3 regions of the Mesorhizobium sp. WSM4312 genome follow, and region 1 is predicted to be linked to each of the others. Evidence: predicted binding sites of a transcription regulator. Region 1 holds the regulator's gene; each other region holds the start of a gene.
The links. The regulator LexA, encoded in region 1, represses DNA repair genes until DNA is damaged. The targets are predictions, from matches to a motif close to TGTTCNNNNTGTGTTCNG.

Region 1 (6,619 bases):
AGCACGGCAAGCACGTCGAACACGCCGGGCGAGGTGCTTTTGCCGGTCAGCGCGGCCCGCAACGGTTGGGCCACGGCGCCAAGCTTGTGGCCACCGGCCAGCGCATAGTCGCGGATCGCGGCTTCCGCCGCGGCCGCCGTCCAGTCGCTCGACAGCCCATTCAAAGCTTCGTGAGCGCCGCGCAGGATTTTGCGGGCACCGTCATTGAGCAGGAGGGCCGCCTTCTCGTCGACCGGCAGCGGGCGCGTAGCGAACAGATAGGCCGCGCCATCGACGAGTTCGACCAGCGTCTTGGCGCGCTCCTTCAGGCCCGGAAGCGCCGCCAGCAACTGCGCCTTGTTGTGTTCGTTGAGGCGCGCGGCCATCGCCGGGCCGCCCTCGAGATAGGGCAGGGTGGCGATGAAGATGTCCAACAGCTCCGCGTCGGCCATGCGCCGCATATGCGCGCCGTTGATGGCTTCCAGCTTGGCGAAATCGAAGCGGGCAGCGCCCTTGTTGACGTCGCCGATATCGAACCAGGAGATCATGTCCTTGATCGACATGATCTCGTCATCGCCATGACTCCAGCCCAGTCGCGCCAGATAGTTGAGCAGTGCCTCCGGCAGGTAGCCCATGGCCCGATAGGCTTCGACGCCGAGCGCGCCATGGCGCTTCGACAGCTTGGCGCCATCGGCGCCATGGATCAGCGGGATGTGCGACATAGACGGCACGTCCCAGCCCATGGCGTTGTAGATCACGGTCTGGCGGGCGGCATTGGTCAGGTGGTCGTCGCCGCGGATGATGTGCGTGACACCCATGTCATGATCGTCGACGACGACGGCATGCATATAGGTCGGGTTGCCGTCCGAACGCAGGATGATGAAGTCGTCGAGATCCTTGTTGGGGAAGCGCACCTCGCCCTGGACGCGGTCATGGACGATCGTCTCACCTTCGGTCGGCGCCTTGATGCGGATGGCGCCCTTGACGCCCGCAGGCGCCTCCGAGGGGGCGCGGTCGCGCCACTGGCCGTTGTAGCGCGGCGGCAGGCCCTTGGCCCGTGCTGCCTCGCGCATGGCTTCGAGCTCGGCCGGCGTTTCGTAGCTGTAATAGGCCTTGCCCATGCGAACGAGTTCTTCGGCGACCTCGCGGTGGCGCGGCGCGCGCTCGAATTGCGAGACCGCGTCGCCGTCCCAGGTCAAGCCGAGCCAGGTGAGGCCGTCGAGGATGGCGGCCGTCGCGGCGGCGGTCGAACGCTCGCGATCGGTGTCCTCGATGCGCAGCAGCATCGTGCCGCCGGTGTGTTTGGCATAGAGCCAGTTGAACAGCGCCGTGCGCGCGCCGCCGATGTGCAGATAGCCGGTGGGCGAGGGGGCAAAACGGGTGACGACCTTGTCGGACATGAAACTCTCGGAAACCATCTGAAGCGGGGTGCGGCTGCGCGGACTTTCGCGCGTCGCGCGTTCATGTAGCATAGGGCGTCAGCGGTGCAAGGGGCAGACCCGATGGCTGGACGAGGCCGGGGCTCGGAACAGGGCGAGGACGCTGGTGTTGGCGTCAGCGAACGGTCCCTGTTTGCGATTCCGCCGCCAGTCTCGCAGCCGCTATCGCCTCTGGTGCCGGGCTCCGATCGTCAACCGCCGCAGGCGGATATGCCGGCGACACTTCCGCCGCCTGCTTCAGGCCGGATTGTGCGTGTCCGGCGGCGACTCGCCCGGGTTTCCTGGCCTCGCCTGCGCCATGGTGCGGCGACGGCAGCGGAGCTCGAGCTTGACCGGGGCATCGCCTTCCTGCTGGTGCCGGTTTGTCTGGCCGCTGGAGCGATCGGCTATTATTCGCTCGCGGCGGAGCCTGATTTTGCAAAGCCTGTCGCGGTCGTCGTGCTGATGGCGGTCTGTGCGCTTGTTTCGCGCTCCTGGCCGAAAACCCATCTGGGCTTCATGGCGGCATTGTTGTGCGCGCTTGGCCTGCTTGTCGCCAAGGTCGAGACATGGCGGGCGGGTACCCAGATGCTGGGTTCGGAAATCTCGACGCAAGTGACCGGCCGCGTCGTTTCGCTCGACCGGATGGAGACCGGCCGCATCCGGCTGACCATCGACGTGACGTCGACCGCACGGCCGAAACTGCGCTATGCGCCGGAAAGGGTCAGGCTTTCGGCGCGGGATATCCCGGCGGAAATGACCGCCGGCTCCATGGTCACCGGCTACGCCAAACTGTTGCCGCCGACCGGCCCGGTGCGGCCGGACAGCTACGATTTCTCCTTCGACAGCTATTTCGCCGGTATTGGCGGCAGCGGCTTCTTTCTCGGCAATCCAAAGCTTGTCTCAGCCACGGACGACGAGGTGCCGCTCACGGCCCGCCTTTTCTCCGGGATAGAAAATGCTCGTGAAGCCATTGCCGACCACATCAGGGCCAGGGTTGGCGGTGCCGAGGGTGAGATCGCGGCGGCGCTGATCGTCGGTGTGCGGGCCGGCATTCCCGATGAAATCAACGAGGCGATGCGGCGCACCGGCATCTATCACATCATCTCCATTTCCGGGCTGCATATGGCGCTGGTCGCCGGCACCATTATGGGGCTGCTGCGCGGTGCCTTTGCGCTGTTTCCGGACTTTTCCGCGCGTCGGCCGGTGAAGAAATATGCGGCCGCCGCCGCCCTGTTCTCGATCGCCGCCTATCTCGTCATTTCCGGTGTCGTCGTTGCCGCCGAACGCAGCTTCATCATGCTGGCGGTGATGCTTGTTGCCGTCCTGTTCGATCGCGCGGCACTGACCATGCGCAACCTCGCCATCTCGGCGATCGCCGTCATTGTGGTGTCGCCGCATGAGGTCGTCGGCCCAAGCTTCCAGATGTCGTTCGCTGCGACCGCCGCGCTGGTCGGCGCCTATGCCGGCTGGGCGGATCACCATGCGGGAAAAGCAAGACCGCCACCGCCAAAGCGAACTCTGCCGGGTTTTCTCACGCGAAAATTCCTGCTGGCGACGGGCGGGCTGGCGATGACCTCCATCATCGCCGGCTGCGCCACGGCGCTGTTTGCCATCTGGCATTTCCAGCGTGTGTCGCCGCTCAGCCTGTTCGCCAATCTGGCCGTCATGCCGATCGTGTCACTGATTGTCATGCCTTTCGCTGTTCTCAGTTCTCTTGCGATGCCCTTTGGTGCCGACGGCCCCTTCCTTTACGTGATGGGCAAGGGCCTGACCGCAATGATCGCCATATCGGCGTGGATATCGGAACGCTCCCCGGTCGATGCGGTCGGGCTGATTTCGCAGCGATCCGTGCTGCTGGTGACCATCGCCCTGGTCATCGCGACGATGGCGACGACCTGGCTGCGGCTCGCGGCAGTGCCATTCGCGCTTGCCGGCCTGCTGACAGTATCGGATACGCGCACCCCGGATGTGCTGATTTCCGAAGATGCGCGGTTGGTGGCGCTGCCGATCGGCGGTGGAGAACTCGCGGTCAGCCGGGCTCGCCCGAACGAGTTCACCGTCGACAATTGGAAACGCGCGCTGGTGTCCGAAACCATCGTCGTGCCGGAGATGTTCGACAGGGCGGACGGGCAATTCGACATTGCCGATGCCGTCAATCTGCCGCCGGGAGCACCGTTCTACTGCACGGATGGCGTCTGTCTTGCACGGCACCCGTCGGGTGCGATCATCGCGCATGTCGAAGACCGCAAGGATACCTGGAAAGCCTGCGGTTTCGCCGACCTGATCGTCGTCAATGACGCGACGGGCTATGATGCCTGCCACAATCCGCTGGTTCTTGTCGTCACCAAACGGCAACTTGCCCGCAAAGGCAGTGCCGCCGTGTTCTTCGACCGCCAATCGGCAACTGGCCCGCCAACCGTCAGCTTCGCGGTGGACGGGCCGTATCGGCCTTGGCACGAGCAGCGAAAATTTTCGCGTGAGGCGAGGGGGCTGGCGCCCTATCAAAAACCCGAAAAGACGGCCGCTCCTGCTCAGTAACGCCGGATCAGCCCGACAAGCTTGCCCTGCACCTTGACCCTGTCTGGCCCGAAAATGCGCGTCTCGTAGGCCGGGTTGGCGGCTTCAAGGGCGATCGAGGCGCCCTTGCGGCGGAACCGTTTCAGGGTTGCTTCCTCCTCGTCGACTAGCGCCACGACGATCTCGCCCGGGCTCGCCGTGTCGGCGTTGCGGATGATGACCGTGTCGCCGTCGAAGATGCCGGCGTCGATCATCGAGTCGCCCTTGACCTCCAGCGCATAGTGCTCGCCACCCATGATCATGTCCGGCGGCACCGAGATCGAATGCGTCTGGTGCTGGATGGCATCGATCGGCACACCGGCGGCGATGCGGCCCATCACTGGGATCGACACGGCGGAAACCGCATCGTCATCATTGCCGGCCGCAGGCAAACGCGACTGCGCCGGCTTGATCTGGCGGCCAAGACCGCCCTGGCCGAGGCTGCCCTGGATGACGCTTGGCGAGAATTTCTTTGCCGCGTTAAGGCCGGGCGCGATCGAATCCGGCAGCCGCAGCACTTCCAGTGCCCGCGCCCGGTTGGGCAGCCGGCGGATGAAGCCGCGTTCCTCCAGTGCCGTGATCAGGCGATGGATGCCCGACTTGGAGGCGAGATCGAGCGCTTCCTTCATTTCGTCGAAGGACGGCGGAATGCCGCTTTCCTTGAGCCGTTCATGAATGAACATCAGCAGTTCATGTTGCTTGCGTGTCAGCATGGCGGCCCCCCGAGGCGTTGAACGACGGATTTGAATCAGAATCGAAAAACAAACCCAGAACAAACACTATCTGTTCCAGTTGTGTTCCGCAACTGTTTAAAGTTTAATGAATTTGTTAACGCGCCTGAAATTTTTTGACCGGGGCAGAGGCTCGCGATCAATCGTTTCCCTGCCGGTGCACGCATTGAAATCGTTTCGGTTAATGGCCTGTGGCCTAGCCTGAATGCCGTTTGGCATCAGGTATCTGGGAGGCGTCCACGGGGCGGATTTGAGCGGTGTATCGCTCCATTTCCGGCAGAACGAAACGAAACCAAAACGCCAACGATCGTGAGTTCAGGGTCGGCACGGCCACGTGGATCCGGACGCGGCGGAAGCATCATCCGGAAACCGCTTTCAGGCTGCCGGCGCGCGCGGTGTAAGTGTTGGCGCCGTTGTCTTCGCTGTGGACATAGACATGCAGCGTGTAGCCGATATGCCCCGTCATCAGCGCCTTTGCCCGCTCTACATCTCGATCGAGCGCCGCTTCCATGATCGCGGTGTGATGTTCTATGGCGATCGCCTCGCGCAGCGCGTCCATTGCCTCGCCATAGCCGTCCTTCAGGCCGGCCGCCGCTCGCAAAGTCGGCGCCAGGCCGAGAAACCGATGATGCCGGCGCAGCTGATCGGCGATCGTCGAGCGGAAGCGCAACAGCCAGTTTGACGTCGCCGCGCTCAGCAGCGCCGCATGGAAGGCCTCGTGGCTCTCGTCCCATTTGTCGACGGCGGCATCGGAAGGGTCATCGACCGCGGTCTTGCAGCGGGAGAGCCGGTAATGAGCGGTAACGACCGCGTCCTCCCATTCCCTGCCGCCGTTCGCGATCGATTCCAGGAACAGCGGCATTTCGACAACCATCCTGGCGCGCGCCAGGTCCTCGAGCTCGGCGCGTGACACGGGAGCGACGGCAAAGCCGCGATTGCTGATGGCGGTGACCAGGCGTTCGGCTTCAAGTCGAGACAAGGCTTCACGCAGCGGCGTCCAGCCGACGCCGTATGTGCCACGCAGCGCGCTCAGCTTGAGCGGCGCCCCCGGCATGAGGCGGGTGGTCAGGATATCGCGCCGTAGCAGCTGATAGGCCGCTTCGGTCTTCGTGGAATTGTTCTGATCCTGCATCGCGGTCGGTCCATCATCAGCCTGTGAAAATTATATATGAAGGGGAAGTATGGCAAGAATTATATATAATGTTTGACACGCGGCGAGGGACTGACCATGATCGCCGCAGTTGCCGTCCTTGAGAGCGGCGCTGATCAAATCTGGGAGGAAATGATGTTGAAGTCGAAATCCGCTTGGCTGTCGGGATTGGCCCTGGCAGGCGCGTTGATGGTCAGCGTCGGCAGCGCCGCGGCCGATCAGATACGCATCGGCATCGCCAATTTCGGCGAGCATCCGCAGCTCAATGCCGCCATAGCGGGCTTCAAGAAGGCACTGACGGACAACGGCTTTGTCGAGGGCAAGGACGTCGTCTACACCGAAAGCCATACCAACTTCGATGCATCTCTGGTGCCGCAGATGATCGCCAAGCTGCAGGCGGAGCAGCCCAAGCTGATCTACACCATCACCACGCCGGTCTCGCAGATCGCCAAGAAGGCGCTCGCCGGTTCTGGGATTCCGATCGTCTTCGCCGCGGTCACCGATCCGGTGGCGGCCAAGCTGGTGCCGTCGTGGGAAGCCGGAGACGAAGGCATGACCGGCGCCAGCGATCTGCAGGATGTCGCCGCGGTGATGGCCTTCACCAAGAAGCTGCTGCCGAACGCCAAGCGCTTCGGGGTGCCCTACAATCCGGGCGAGGCCAATGACGTTGCCCTGATCGAAAAGATCAAAGCGGCGGCACCCGCCGCCGGCTTTGAGGTCGTCGAAGTCGGCATCGACAACGTCAATGACATCCAGCAACGCATCGCTTCGCTCGCCGGCAA
Region 2 (6,619 bases), on a different contig from region 1:
AGCGGCGAGGCTGCGAGAACGATGGCGGCAAGCGGTGCGTCGACCAGCCGCGACCAGTGCATGACGAAGCCGCCTTCGAGACCCATCCGGTACTGATGCAGGTCGAACCAGCCCTGGCCGGCCAGCATGTCGCGAACCTCTACCAGGCGCAGCAGATTGTCATTGTCGCCGCCGGCGTCGGTCAAGTCACGGAATCCGCTGAGGGCGCTGACGGCAACCATCACCAGCGTGGCGACGAGCACGAGCGCGAGGTCGTTGCGCCGTGACGGAAGTGGCGTGGCCTCGGCGGAGACCATGGTATCGGCAGGAGTCAAGGGACGGCCTCTGGGCGCTCTTTTCGTGACGGAAGTTATCGCGAACTCACTGCGCAAATCTTAAACCAGCCTTGCGCTTCGTCGCATCGCGCCGGCGGGCCGCCGTCGAATGCCTTCACGCGGCTCTTTGATCGTCGCGAAAAACCCAGACCGATGAGAGCACATAGCTCGCGGCGCTTGCGGCGATCGTGATGATGGCTGACATGATCAGCGGCGAGGCGGAAAATATCGACACCGCGACATGGGCGGACAGGCCTGCAAACCCTGCGCAGACCAGCTGGGTGGCGAGATACCGTGGCAGCGCATGGGCGTGGTCGTGCCGTCCCTCGAACGTCCAGCCACGCTGTGCCGAATACGCCACGACAAAGGCCAGCATGTAGGCGATGACGCTTCCGACGAATGGCGGCATCCCGGCCGACACCAACGCCCATGACAGTACGAAGAGCAGCAGCGCCGCGCCAATGCCGACGATGACAAATCGGACAAGCCGTATGGCGGCGAATTTTCGTAGAAGCCGGCTCATTTTTCAGCAGTCGCGGCGGCTTCGCCTGATCCGCCGGGCTGGCCGGCTTTCAGCCGCTTGACCGGAATCTCCAGGACACCGAGCAGGAATGCCGAAAAGAAGGCCTGGAACGAAATGACGATCAGGCTCAGGCCCAGCACGACGATGCGCGGGATTTCGGAATCGTTCAGCGGGCCGAAGCCAAGATGCGCCCAGCGCAGCACCGCATAGCCGAAGAACAGGACACCGCCGGCAAAGCAGATGCCGGCATTGGCGGCAAGACGGTCGGTGCTGATGGTCCTTCTCAGCCAGTCGGACCCGCGGCTGCGCGGCAGGATGCCGGTGATCTCGGCATAGTATCGCGATATGGCGCCGAAGGTGATGAGCTGGATGCCGGTGATGATCATGAAGCAGGCGGCGACGAAGGTGTTGAGGTCGAGCGAAAGATTGTCGATCACCCGCAGCGGTCCAAACACCAGAAGGGCCGCGAACAGCGTGCCCAGGCCGCACAGCGCCGCGCCCGGGATGAAGAACATCCAGCGCGGATTGTAGACGAGCAGGAATTTGAGATGCCGCCAGCCGTCACGCCAGGTCCTGAGATGCGGCGGCCGGCTGCGGCCGTCGGGCTTGAGCGTGGTCGGCACTTCCTCGATGCGCAGCCCGGCAAGCGCGCTGCGCACCACCATTTCGCTGGCGAATTCCATGCCGGTCGTCTGCAGGTCGAGCTTGCGGATGCTCTCGGCGTTGAAGCCGCGCAGGCCGCAGTGGAAGTCCCCGGTCCTGATGCGGAAAAACAGGCGGCCGACGAAGCTCAGCACCGGATTGCCGAGATAACGATGCAGCGGCGGCATGGCGCCGGTTTCGATGCCGCCCTGGAAGCGATTGCCCATGACCAGGTCGGCGCCGTCGCGCAGGCGCGTCATGAAGGCATCCAGCGCGCCGAAATCGTAGCTGTCGTCGGCATCGCCCATGATGATGAAGCGTCCCCTGGCGGCGGCGATGCCGCCCAGAAGGGCCGCGCCATAGCCCTTCTGCGCCACCGGTACGACACGGGCGCCGCCCTGGGCCGCGATCTCCTGCGAGCCATCGGTGCTGCCATTGTCCGATATCAGCACCTCACCCAGGATGCCGGCCTTGTCGAGGAAGGCCCTGGCCTTGCCGACGCAAACGGCCAGCGTCTCGGCCTCGTTGAGGCACGGCATCAGGATGGTGAGTTCAAGCTGTTCGGTCGCGGCGGCGCGGATGGCGGTGAGCGCGTTCATGGTCGTTGTTCCATCGAGGACCCCCATCCGGCGCCTGCCGTTGGGGTATTCGAGGCTTATTCTTGTACGGCAAGGCTTAAGAAAACGATGACGCGGCCGCTCGCCTTGTCTTCAACCGGAAGGCGTCTCCAACCAGAAGGTGAGGCCGGGCGTGCGATTACCTGATGCCAATCTTCAAAATGTCGCGATTGGCAGACGGAATTGCCTTGCCATTTGCGGACCTTAAATCAGCTCTCATTGTTGTTGATTTTGGAAATTAGGGCACCTATCAAGATTAAGGCCCCGGATATAATTTCGACGAATCGTAACCAGTAAATAAATTTGTACTGCTCAATCGTTATGTATACAGAAATTCCTTTCACGTGATATGGTACTATTTTCCCCACCTCTGGATCAGGCATCCTGATAAAATATACATACTCGTTGTCAATGAGAGTGTTATAGAATATCGCCGCTGCAAATATGGCAGCCGCCGATGTAAATAGATACCTCATCAGCTGCTTAGGCATTTTGTTCCTTTAATAGGCCACACCAAGGTTGCTTGCACCAAGCGAAGCGCCGCCATCCCGTACCATAACAGGCTCTGGCCCGATTGGCAGATGGCTCCGTGACCCCTATATCGCTCTCGTCGACTGCGCTGGGGACCCGCCATGAAGCTGAAAATCGCCGTCCAGATGGACCATATCTCCACCGTGTCGATCGCCGGCGACACTTCGTTCGCGCTGTCGCTGGAAGCGCAGAGGCGCGGCCATCAATTGTTCCACTACACGCCCGACCGGCTGTCGCTGCGCGACGGCAAGGTGTTTGCGCGCATCGAGGAATTGCAGGTGCGCGACGAGAAGGGCAGCCATTACTCGCTGGGCGAGAAGGTGCGCACCGACCTGTCGGAGATGGACGTGGTCCTGCTTCGCCAGGATCCGCCCTTCGACATGAACTACATCACCACCACGCATATCCTCGAGCGCATCCACCCGAAGACGCTGGTGGTCAACGACCCGGCCTGGGTGCGCAACAGCCCGGAAAAGATCTTCGTCACCGAGTTTGCCGACCTGATGCCGGACACGCTGATCACCAAGGACAGCCAAGAAGTCGCCGCCTTCCGCAAGGAGTTCGGCGACATCATCGTCAAGCCGCTCTACGGCAATGGCGGCGCCGGCATCTTCCATCTGCACGAGGCCGACCGCAACCTCGCCTCGCTGCTCGAAATGTTCGGCCAGATGTTCCGCGAGCCCTACATCGTGCAGCGCTACCTGAAGGACGTGCGCAAGGGCGACAAGCGCATCATCCTGATCGACGGCGAGCCGGTCGGCGCCATCAACCGCGTTCCGGCCGAGCACGATTCCCGCTCCAACATGCATGTCGGCGGCCGCGCCGAAAAGACCGAACTGACCGAGCGCGAGCGCGAGATCTGCGCCCGCATCGGGCCGTCGCTCAGGGAACGCGGCTTCATCCTGGTCGGCATCGACGTCATCGGCGACTACATGACCGAGATCAACGTGACCTCGCCGACCGGCGTGCGCGAAGTGCAGCGCTTTGGCGGCGCCGACATCGCCAGCCTGTTCTGGGACGCGGTCGAGGGGAAGCGGCGCAAGTAGGCCGTTTTCGGTCGTATTAACCATGTTCCGCCTTTTCAACCGGGCTCAATCCGGCTGCAACCAGAGCGATTGCTTTGTTCTTGTAATGTTCTTGATTTGACCGGCAATCTGTGATTGTCTTCTGCCAGGGCCACGTTCCAGGCCTATCGCATGGGTTGCGGCCCATATCCGGGGTGGGAAAATGGTGGCGCGGGTTCGCACGGTCGCTTTCCAGGGCATCGAGGCCGTGCCGGTCGACGTGCAGGTGATGATCGCGCCCGGCAAGGTCGGCATGCAGATCGTCGGGCTGCCCGACAAGGCGGTGGCCGAAAGCCGCGAGCGGGTGCAGGCCGCGCTCCATGCGTCGGGCCTGTCGATGCCGTCGAAGAAGGTGACGGTCAATCTGGCGCCGGCCGACCTGCCCAAGGAAGGCAGCCACTACGATTTGCCGATCGCGCTTGGCCTGATGGCCGCGCTTGGCGCCATTCCGGGCGACATGCTGGCCGGTTATGTCGTGCTTGGCGAATTGTCGCTCGACGGCACCATTGCCGCCGTCGCCGGTGCCTTGCCGGCGGCGATCGGCGCCAATGCCGAGGGCAAGGGCCTGATCTGTCCGTTCGCCTGCGGGCCGGAAGCGGCGTGGGCCGGCAAGGATTTCGACATTCTGGCGCCGCGCAGCCTGATCGCCATCGCCAATCATTTCCGCGGCACGCAGGTGCTGTCGCGCCCTGAGGCCGGCATCCACGCCGCGGCGCGCGACCTGCCCGACCTCGCCGACATCAAGGGCCAGGAGACGGCCAAGCGGGCGCTGGAAGTGGCGGCGGCCGGCTGCCATAATCTTCTGATGGTCGGGCCGCCCGGATCGGGAAAGTCGATGCTGGCGCAGCGGCTGCCGTCGATCCTGCCGCCCCTGATGCCGAAGGAATTGCTCGAAGTCTCGATGATCGCCTCGGTGGCGGGCGAGCTCGGCGAAGGCAAGCTGACCGACCGGCGGCCGTTCCGCGCCCCGCACCATTCGGCCTCGATGGCGGCGATGGTCGGCGGCGGGTTGCGCGCCCGGCCTGGCGAAGTGTCGCTCGCCCATCACGGCGTGCTGTTCCTCGACGAGTTCCCCGAATTCGCGCCGCAGACGCTCGATGCGCTGCGCCAGCCGCTGGAGACCGGCGACTGCATGATCGCGCGCGCCAACCACCGCGTCACCTATCCGGCGCGCATCCAGCTGGTGGCGGCGATGAACCCGTGCCGCTGCGGCATGGCCGGCGAGCCGGGCTATCGCTGCCTGCGCGGCGAGCGCTGCCGCACCGATTATCAGGCACGCATTTCCGGTCCGCTGCTCGACCGCATCGACCTGCGGATCGAAGTGCCTGCGGTCTCGGCCAGCGACCTGATAAGGCCGGACCGGGCGGAGAAGAGTGCTGATGTGGCGTTGCGCGTGGCACGCGCCCGCACCCTCCAGCGCGAGCGTTTCGAACGGCTCGGCGTGGCCAGCGCCACCACCAACGCCCATTGCGCGCCCTCCGTCATCGAGGAGATCGCCATGCCCGACGCGTCAGGCCTGTCGCTGCTCAAGGACGCCAGCGAAAAGCTCGCCTTTTCGGCGCGGGCCTACCACCGCGTGCTGAAAGTGGCGCGCACGCTGGCCGATCTCGACGCCAGCGAAACCGTTGGCCGCATCCATCTGGCCGAGGCGATCTCCTATCGCATGAGTTCGGAGCGCGTGGCGCAGGCGGCGTAGGCGAAGGCATCTGCAGCTACGCCAGGTCCGTTTCTCCGGGCCGATCCATCTTTGCCCGGATCAGTCGGTCGCGGGGATCAACTTCTGAAGCGTCGGCGTCAGGATCATGCCGAAGGTCAAGACATCGCCATAGGCTCGCGCGGAAAGCATTGCGCCATGCACGGTCGCCATGAAGGCCTCGGCCTCAACGCGTGGCGAAGCGGAAATTGCCAGCGTGCCTTTGTCGGCACCGCGCTCGATGACGCCAGTCAGCCATCCCGAGAGAAACTGAAAATACGCCCGGACTTCAACGGCAAGCTCCGGTGGAAGGGCCGGCAGCTCGCTGGCAAGCAGTGCGCAGACGCAGAACGGCATGCTCGCATCCTCGATGCACCGGGCCCAGATGCCGGCATAGGTGCGAAGCAACTCCGGCGGCTCGGGGACATCGCGCTCGAGCCCTGCCATGCCCGTGACGGCATCCTCGAGGTAACGCTTGAGAAGGGTCTGCACGAGGTCGACCTTGCTGGGGAAATGGTGATGGATGCTGGCTTTGCGGATGCCAACCACCTCGGCGATATCGGCGTAGCTGAAGCCATTGTAGCCGCCGGCGACGATGAAGCTTCGCGCGGCGGCCAGGATCTCATCGGCGGTGTTCGAAGGCTTGCTCATGACTTGCTCCGGCGGAGGGCTCCTCTGCACTTAGAGCGGTTCGCCGTTTCATGGAAACCGGCGAACCGCTCTAACTCTTGTTTTGACGCAATTCCCAAGGGAAAGCGCTCACACTTTTCCTGGTATTATCCTAACCTGCGACCCGCGGTGACTTGCGAAGGATGTCGCCGACCGACAGCCATAGAGCGGACACGAGGAAGTAGAAGGCGCCGAACGCGGCATAGGGCGCGACATTGGCGATGCCAATGATCTCCGTGCCGCCGGCCATCTTGACGAAGAAGAGACCCGCCAGCGCCGATTGGGCGCCGCTCAGGATCATCGGCCATTGCGCACCGTTGGTTTTCCAGCGCCGCGCCGCGGTCAGGAGCTGAAACACGCCGGAGACAACGGCCCAGACGCCGTAGACCGAAAGCACCGCGTTCATGCTGTGACCGAGCGCGATGGCGACCGCAATCGTGGCGAGGATGCTGACGGCGAAGTTCAGCAACTGCGACTTGTTGCGGCCGAGCCCGCCGGTACGCTGGGCGTCGATGTAATTCGCGAGCGCGTCCCATGCAGGGTAGGCAACCAGCATGGCGGCGGCG
Region 3 (6,619 bases), on a different contig from region 1:
CTCGTCGCTCTCGGCGAGATTACCGGCGGCCTCAAGCATTGGAATGCGAAGCGCACGCGCCGTGTCGTGGATCTGGCGGATAGTGGCTTCGCCCAGCCCGCGCTTGGGCACATTCACGATGCGCTCGAAGGCGAGGTCGTCGCCGCTGTTGGCGACGACGCGGAAGAAGGCCAGCGCGTCGCGGATTTCCATGCGCTCGTAGAAGCGCGGGCCGCCGATGACGCGGTAGTTGAGGCCGAGCGTGATGAAGCGGTCCTCGAAGGCGCGCATCTGGAAGGACGCGCGCACCAGGATCGCCATGTCGTTGAGATTGTGCTTCTGGCGCTGATAGGCCTCGATGGTCTCGCCGATGGCGCGGGCTTCCTCCTCGGAATCCCAGGCGGCGTGGACATTGACCTTGCCATCCTCGGGGTCGTTGCGGTCGGTGAACAGCGTCTTGCCGAAGCGGCCTTCATTATGGGCGATGAGATGCGAAGCCGCGCCAAGGATGTGCGCGGTCGAGCGGTAGTTGCGCTCCAGCCTGATGATGGTGGCGCCCGGGAAATCCTTGTCGAAGCGCAGGATGTTGTCGACCTCGGCGCCGCGCCAGCCATAGATGGACTGGTCGTCGTCGCCGACACAGCAGATGTTGACTTTGTTTTCGCTCACGGCCGCACGCGAGCTCCGCTCGCTGGCCTCCGCGGGGGCGGCCTGGCCGGCCGACGCCCGGTCGGGCTTGCGGCCTTCGGCCGATCGCGGATCCGTTGACGTCGTCGAACGCCCGGCGTCCGGCCGTTGTGCCAGCAGGCGCAGCCACATGTACTGGGCGGTGTTGGTGTCCTGGTACTCGTCGACGAGGATGTATTTGAAGCGCCGGTGATAGTCCTTCAGCACGTCCGGATTGGCGCGGAAGATGCGGATGGGGTGGCAGAGCAGGTCGCCGAAGTCGCAGGCGTTCAGCGTCTGCAGCCGCTCCTGATAGGCCTTGTAGAGTTCGCGGCCCTTGCCGTTGGCGAAGCTGCGCGCGTCGCCCTCGGCGATATCGGCCGGACCTTGCCCCTTGTTCTTCCAGCCGTCGATCATCTGGGCGAACTGCTTGGCCGGCCAGCGCTTGTCGTCGAGGCCCTCGGCCTGGATCAGCTGCTTGATCAGCCGCACGACGTCGTCGGTGTCGAGGATGGTGAAGTCGGAACGCAGGCCGGCGAGTTCGGCATGACGGCGCAACAGCTTCACGCCGATCGAATGGAAGGTGCCGAGCCAGGGCATGCCCTCGACATTGCCTTCGCCGATCAGGATGCCGATGCGCTGCTTCATCTCGCGCGCGGCCTTGTTGGTGAAGGTCACGGCGAGGATCTGCGACGGGAAGGCCTTGCCGGTGGCAAGGATGTGGGCGATGCGGGTGGTGAGCACACGCGTCTTGCCGGTGCCGGCGCCGGCCAGCACCAGAACCGGGCCTTCGGTGGTTTCCACCGCCAGCCTTTGTTCCGGATTCAGCCCCTTGAGATAATCGGGCGCATTGCTCTGGCCGCCGCGGGCAGCCATGGCGCGCGCGGCAATGCCCGACGGGGCCGTCGGCCGCGCATTGGGTTCATCGAAAAAGGGCATGTCTTCGGAAAAGCCGGACATCTTCCCCCGAATGTAGTGATTCGGCAGGGAAAGACCAGAACTGTCTACGTTTTGTTCCGGGTAAAAGTGGCGGCGCGGCAAGAATGTAGCTTCGGATGGCGGCCCCGCGAGATGGGCAGGGCTTAACGCTTCGATGGGCCTTGGTAGAGATACCTGACGGGCAAGAAGACGAGGCTGAACAAAATTCCGGCCAGCAGACCCCAATAAAGGTAGGGGTCTTGCACTCGATCAAGCACATATAGACCGCCGCCATGCTTCGGGATGATGGCTTTGCCCATCCAAAGGAAAACGGCCACGACCAGTGTGCCGATAAGCATCTGTAACAGGAAGATGCCCACTAGGATGGGTGAGTATCGATTATCGCCAGCCATTTAGCTCACGCCTTGCGGTAACCAAGGGCGACGAAGAATCGATGGCCGAAGGAGCGCGCCTCGTCCGTCATTACCGCGCCCAAAGCGACCTGCATCTGGTCGTAGTAGCGCCTGCCGGCGGGTGAGGCCAGGAAGGCACCATAGAGCTTCAGGTCGGCCATGGACATATCCCGGTAGACATAGGCTGCAGATTCCATGGCCTCGCTGTCGATGTCACGGCGAAGCCCTTCGGTTTGCTTGCGCAGCAGGGCCATTACCTGGTTGTCGGGCAGGGGCTTTCCGGCCGCGCCCAGCATTTCGGAAAGCATGGCGTAGCCCATGTTCAAGGCGACGGCTTCTCCGGTGTCGACGGCGCTGATATCGTCCATCATCTTCCTGTACAATGCGAACCTGGCCGGATCCCTGGATGGAAGCTCGCCGAGGATTTTGGCGCCCTCGATCTTCTTGGCCTCCCTTGCTTGCGGCGACGAAGCCTGGATCTCGAGCGCGGTGACCTGTTTGCCCAGGGGTGAAGCATAAAATGAGGCCAGTTCGGACAGGTCCTTGGCACTGAGCCTGTCCGCCATCCGGGCTTCGATCGCCGCTTCCATCTTCTCCGGGTCAAAGGCACCTTCCATGGCGGCGGCAAGGGCGTCCAGGACCTTTTGCGGCGGCGTTCCCGGCGCCGATTTCACGGCCGCGGTGAAACCCGGGCCAATGCCCATCAGCATCTCGTGAAAGCCGTTCGCCTTGTTGATCTCCCTGATTGTCTGCGCCGGCGCGGCCACAGTGCCGGCAAAGAGTGGGACGAGGCAGTAGAGCATCAGCGCCATGCGCGTCAGCGGCGGAACGAGTGACGGCATTTTGCTTGCTCCACGGGAAAGACGATCCATGGAGACTGCGGGAAAACCCTGACTCAGGCAAGATGGATTGCCACCTTGGCGTGTGGGCAGCTTGACAGGCGGGGCAGGCGGGAGAAAGCTGTGCGCAGGGCAGGAGCGGTGCACCGGGTTGCCCATGGCCGCGTGAGCGCGCAACAGTCGAAGGAGTATCATCTTGGCTGTCACCATCACCTCTCTCGTTCTCTTTCTCCTCGGTCTGGCGCTTGGTGGCGGTGGCATCTGGTTGGCGTCGCTGGGGGGCAGTTGGTACTACATCGTCGTCGGCCTCGCCTTCCTGATCGCCGCCTGGCTGCTCTACCGGCGCCGTTCGACGGCGCTCTGGCTCTACGCGGCGATCGTGATCGGCACCCTGGCCTGGGCGGTCTGGGAAATCGGCTTCGACTGGTGGGAGCTCGGCCCGCGCGGCGGCATCATCGTGCTGGTGGCGCTGTGGCTGCTGACGCCTTGGGCAAGGCGGGGCCTTGCCGGGCCTGACGGGCGCGCACCGCTGATCCTTGCCGTGCTGGCATCGCTGGCGGTGGCCGGCTATTCGATGACGACGGACCCGAAGGACATTGCCGGTGCGCTCGATACCGACAAGGTGATTCCCAACGCCAATCTGGGCAATGACGTGCCGGCGGGCGAATGGCACTTCTATGGGCGCACGCAGTTCGGCCAGCGCTATTCGCCGCTCGACCAGATCACGCCGGACAATGTCGCCAATCTGCAGCCGGCCTGGACCTACCGCACCGGCGACGTGAAGGGGCCTGACGACATCGGCGAGACCACCTATCAGGTGACGCCACTCAAGATCGGCGACACGCTCTACATTTGCACGCCGCACAATTTCGCCATCGCGGTGGACGCCGCGACCGGCAAGGAAAAATGGCGCTACGATCCCAAGGTCAAGCTCGACAAGGACCGCCAGCACCAGACCTGCCGCGGCGTATCCTACTATGCCGATGCCACCGGCGCCGCCGGCCAGCCTTGTGCTGCCCGCGTCTACCTGCCGACTTCGGATGCGCGGCTGATCGCGCTCGATGCCGCCAGCGGGCAGGTCTGTCCCGCCTTCGCCGAGGGCGGCACGCTCAACCTGTTGACCGGAATGCCATACCCGAAGTCGGGCTATTACTACTCGACCTCGGCGCCGCTGATATCAGGCGGCAAGATCATCGTCGGCGGCGCGGTCAACGACAATTATTCGACGCAGGAACCGTCCGGCGTCATCCGCGCCTATGATGCGAGCACCGGCAAACTGATCTGGAACTGGGATTCCGGCAATCCGGACCAGTCGACGCCGCTGCCGGCCGGCCAGACCTACACCGCCAACTCGCCCAACATGTGGTCGACGCCGAGCGCCGACGAGAAGCTCGGCCTGCTCTACGTGCCGCTCGGCAACCAGACGCCGGACCAGCTCGGCGCCGGACGCAGCGCCAATGTCGAGAAATTCTCCTCCTCGATCACCGCGCTCGACCTCAACACCGGGCAGTTGAAATGGGTGCGGCAGACCGTGCACCACGATCTCTGGGACATGGACGTGCCGGCGCAGCCGAGCCTGATCGACATCACCAAGGCCGATGGTTCCGTCGTGCCGGCGCTGGTCGGGCCGACCAAGCAGGGCGACCTCTATGTGCTTGACCGGCGCACCGGCGAACCGGTGATCGCGGTCAAGGAAGCGCCGGCGCCCGGCGGTGCCATCGAGGGCGACCACACGTCGCCGACGCAGCCGGTCTCCGATCTCTCCTTCAACCCGAAGCCGCTGACCGATGCCGATATGTGGGGCATCACCATGTTCGACCAACTGGCCTGCCGCATCGAATTCCACAAATTGCGCTATGAAGGCCGCTATACGCCGCCCTCGCTGCAGGGATCGCTGGTCTATCCCGGCAATTTCGGCACCTTCAACTGGGGCGGGGTGGCGGTCGATCCGGTGCGGCAGGTGATGTTCGGCATGCCGACCTACTTGGCGTTTACGTCCAGACTCATTCCCCGCGCGGACGTGTCGCCGCCGGGTGACAACACCAAGGGCAGCGAACAGGGGCTGAACCGCAATGAGGGCGCGCCCTATGCGGTGGTGATGGGACCGTTCCTGTCGCCGCTCGGCATCCCTTGCCAGGCGCCGCCCTGGGGTTACGTCGCCGGCGTCGACCTCAGGACCGGCACGATCAACTACAAGCACCGCAACGGCACCGTCTACGACATGACGCCATTGCCGCTGCCGCTGAAGGTCGGCGTGCCCGGCATTGGCGGGCCGATGATCACCGCCGGCGGCGTCGCCTTCCTGGGCGCGGCGGTCGATGATTATCTGCGTGCCTATGACCTGACCTCAGGCAAGCAGCTCTGGCGGGCCCGATTGCCGGCAGGCGGCCAGTCGACGCCGATGACCTACACGGTCGCCGACGGGCGCCAGTTCGTGGTCATCGTCGCCGGCGGCCACGGCTCGGTCGGCACCAAGCCCGGGGATTATGTGATGGCGTACGCGCTGCCGAAGTAGCTGGGCCGCGCCAGCCGACAGCGTTCTCGGCGCTAGATCAGTTCACCGTTTCATGGAAACGGCGAACTGCTCTAATTCTTTGTCTTGACGCAATTCCCAAGGCAAAGCGCTACGCGCTTTTCCGGGGAAAACCGCACACACTTTTCCTGGAATTGCTCTAGACTAGCCGAGCCCGAGATGGCTCTTGAGGCTGGGCACCGAGCCCAGCACCTGGTTGGTCAAATCGGGGCCGACGGCGGCTTCGGCCTGCTCGACCAACGTCTCGCCGGCCTTCTGGATCTGCGCCAGATCGAGGCCGGATGCCTTCAGCGCGGCGAGGCCGTTGACCAGCGCGCCCGCCTTTTCGCCGAGAACCCCGCCAAGCGCGCCTTGCAGCGAGGACAGGAAGCCGCCACCGCCACCGGCAGGAGCCGCGGCCATGACGTCATATTTCTGCGCCAGCGCATCGGCGCCGGGAATCTTGGCGAAGAAGGATGAGGCGCTGGTGCCTTCCGCCTCGTGCTCGAGCACCGAGAAAATGGTACCGACGACTTTTTCGGTCGTTGCTTGGTCAAGACCGGCCTTCTGCGAGACGGTGTTCACGATATCCTGTACGTCCATGACTTCACCTCAACCCTGGGTTTTCGTGTTTGCCGGATGGCGCTGGCGGCCGCGGACCTTGACCATGGACGTCCGGTTCGCCGCCACAATGGTTGTGCGCATCGCCAGAATGGCGGCCGCGGCAAGCATGGAGGCGGTTGCCAGGATCGGCGAGGTCATGGTCATCAGTTTTCCTTTCCTTCAGGCCCTTCAGAACCGCGGCCATGTCATGGACCGGCCGGATAGTCAGTTTCCCCCACTATTGTGGCAGCGCCATCAAGATTTGTCGCCGATGACAAAATCGTGATGATGGTTGCCGCAGCTTGCCAGGGAACGGAAGCGTCACCGAGCCGTGACTGGACGATGCGGACCTCGCCCCTATCTTGCGAACGCAAGGACACCAAAGTCGAGGAGCGCCCCCGTGACCAGATCCACCATCGCCGACAAACCTGTCATCACGCAGGCGATGATCGATGCCTATGACGAATACACGCATCTGACGCTCGATCGCCGCCGCTTCATGGAACAGCTGACCAGGCTTGCCGGATCGGGTGCGGCAGCGGCCGCGATCGCGCCGATGCTGGCGGCGAATTCCGCCCAGGCGGCGATCGTTGCCGAAAATGATGCCCGCGTGAAAGGCGAGGACATCAGCTATCCCGGCAGCGTCGGCGAGATGAAGGGCTATCTGGTCAAGCCGGCGAACCAGGCCG

Region 2: CK228_RS17010 (YifB family Mg chelatase-like AAA ATPase) is a predicted target of LexA. The motif match lies at 3,749-3,766, and genes of this name have one in related genera.
Region 3: CK228_RS10315 (UvrD-helicase domain-containing protein) is a predicted target of LexA. The motif match lies at 1,647-1,664, and genes of this name have one in related genera.

The regions. Positions count from the first base shown of each region.
Region 1 covers NZ_NSFU01000010.1:235,904-242,522, reverse strand. Annotated here, with positions in the region: gene gltX (glutamate--tRNA ligase) at 1-1,379, opposite strand, end outside; gene CK228_RS18915 (ComEC/Rec2 family competence protein) at 1,482-3,938, shown strand; gene lexA (transcriptional repressor LexA) at 3,932-4,669, opposite strand; gene CK228_RS18905 (GntR family transcriptional regulator) at 5,046-5,819, opposite strand; gene CK228_RS18900 (ABC transporter substrate-binding protein) at 5,973-6,619, shown strand, end outside.
Region 2 covers NZ_NSFU01000009.1:207,183-213,801, forward strand. Annotated here, with positions in the region: gene CK228_RS16985 (polysaccharide biosynthesis protein GtrA) at 1-314, opposite strand, end outside; gene CK228_RS16990 (GtrA family protein) at 430-837, opposite strand; gene CK228_RS16995 (glycosyltransferase family 2 protein) at 834-2,078, opposite strand; gene gshB (glutathione synthase) at 2,729-3,673, shown strand; gene CK228_RS17010 (YifB family Mg chelatase-like AAA ATPase) at 3,855-5,387, shown strand; gene CK228_RS17015 (TetR/AcrR family transcriptional regulator) at 5,448-6,035, opposite strand; gene CK228_RS17020 (DUF308 domain-containing protein) at 6,166-6,619, opposite strand, start outside.
Region 3 covers NZ_NSFU01000005.1:303,391-310,009, forward strand. Annotated here, with positions in the region: gene CK228_RS10315 (UvrD-helicase domain-containing protein) at 1-1,605, opposite strand, end outside; gene CK228_RS10320 (hypothetical protein) at 1,728-1,976, opposite strand; gene CK228_RS10325 (DUF2059 domain-containing protein) at 1,982-3,025, opposite strand; gene CK228_RS10330 (glucose/quinate/shikimate family membrane-bound PQQ-dependent dehydrogenase) at 3,012-5,330, shown strand; gene CK228_RS10335 (hypothetical protein) at 5,493-5,930, opposite strand; gene CK228_RS35220 (hypothetical protein) at 5,940-6,089, opposite strand; gene CK228_RS10345 (dienelactone hydrolase family protein) at 6,376-6,619, shown strand, end outside.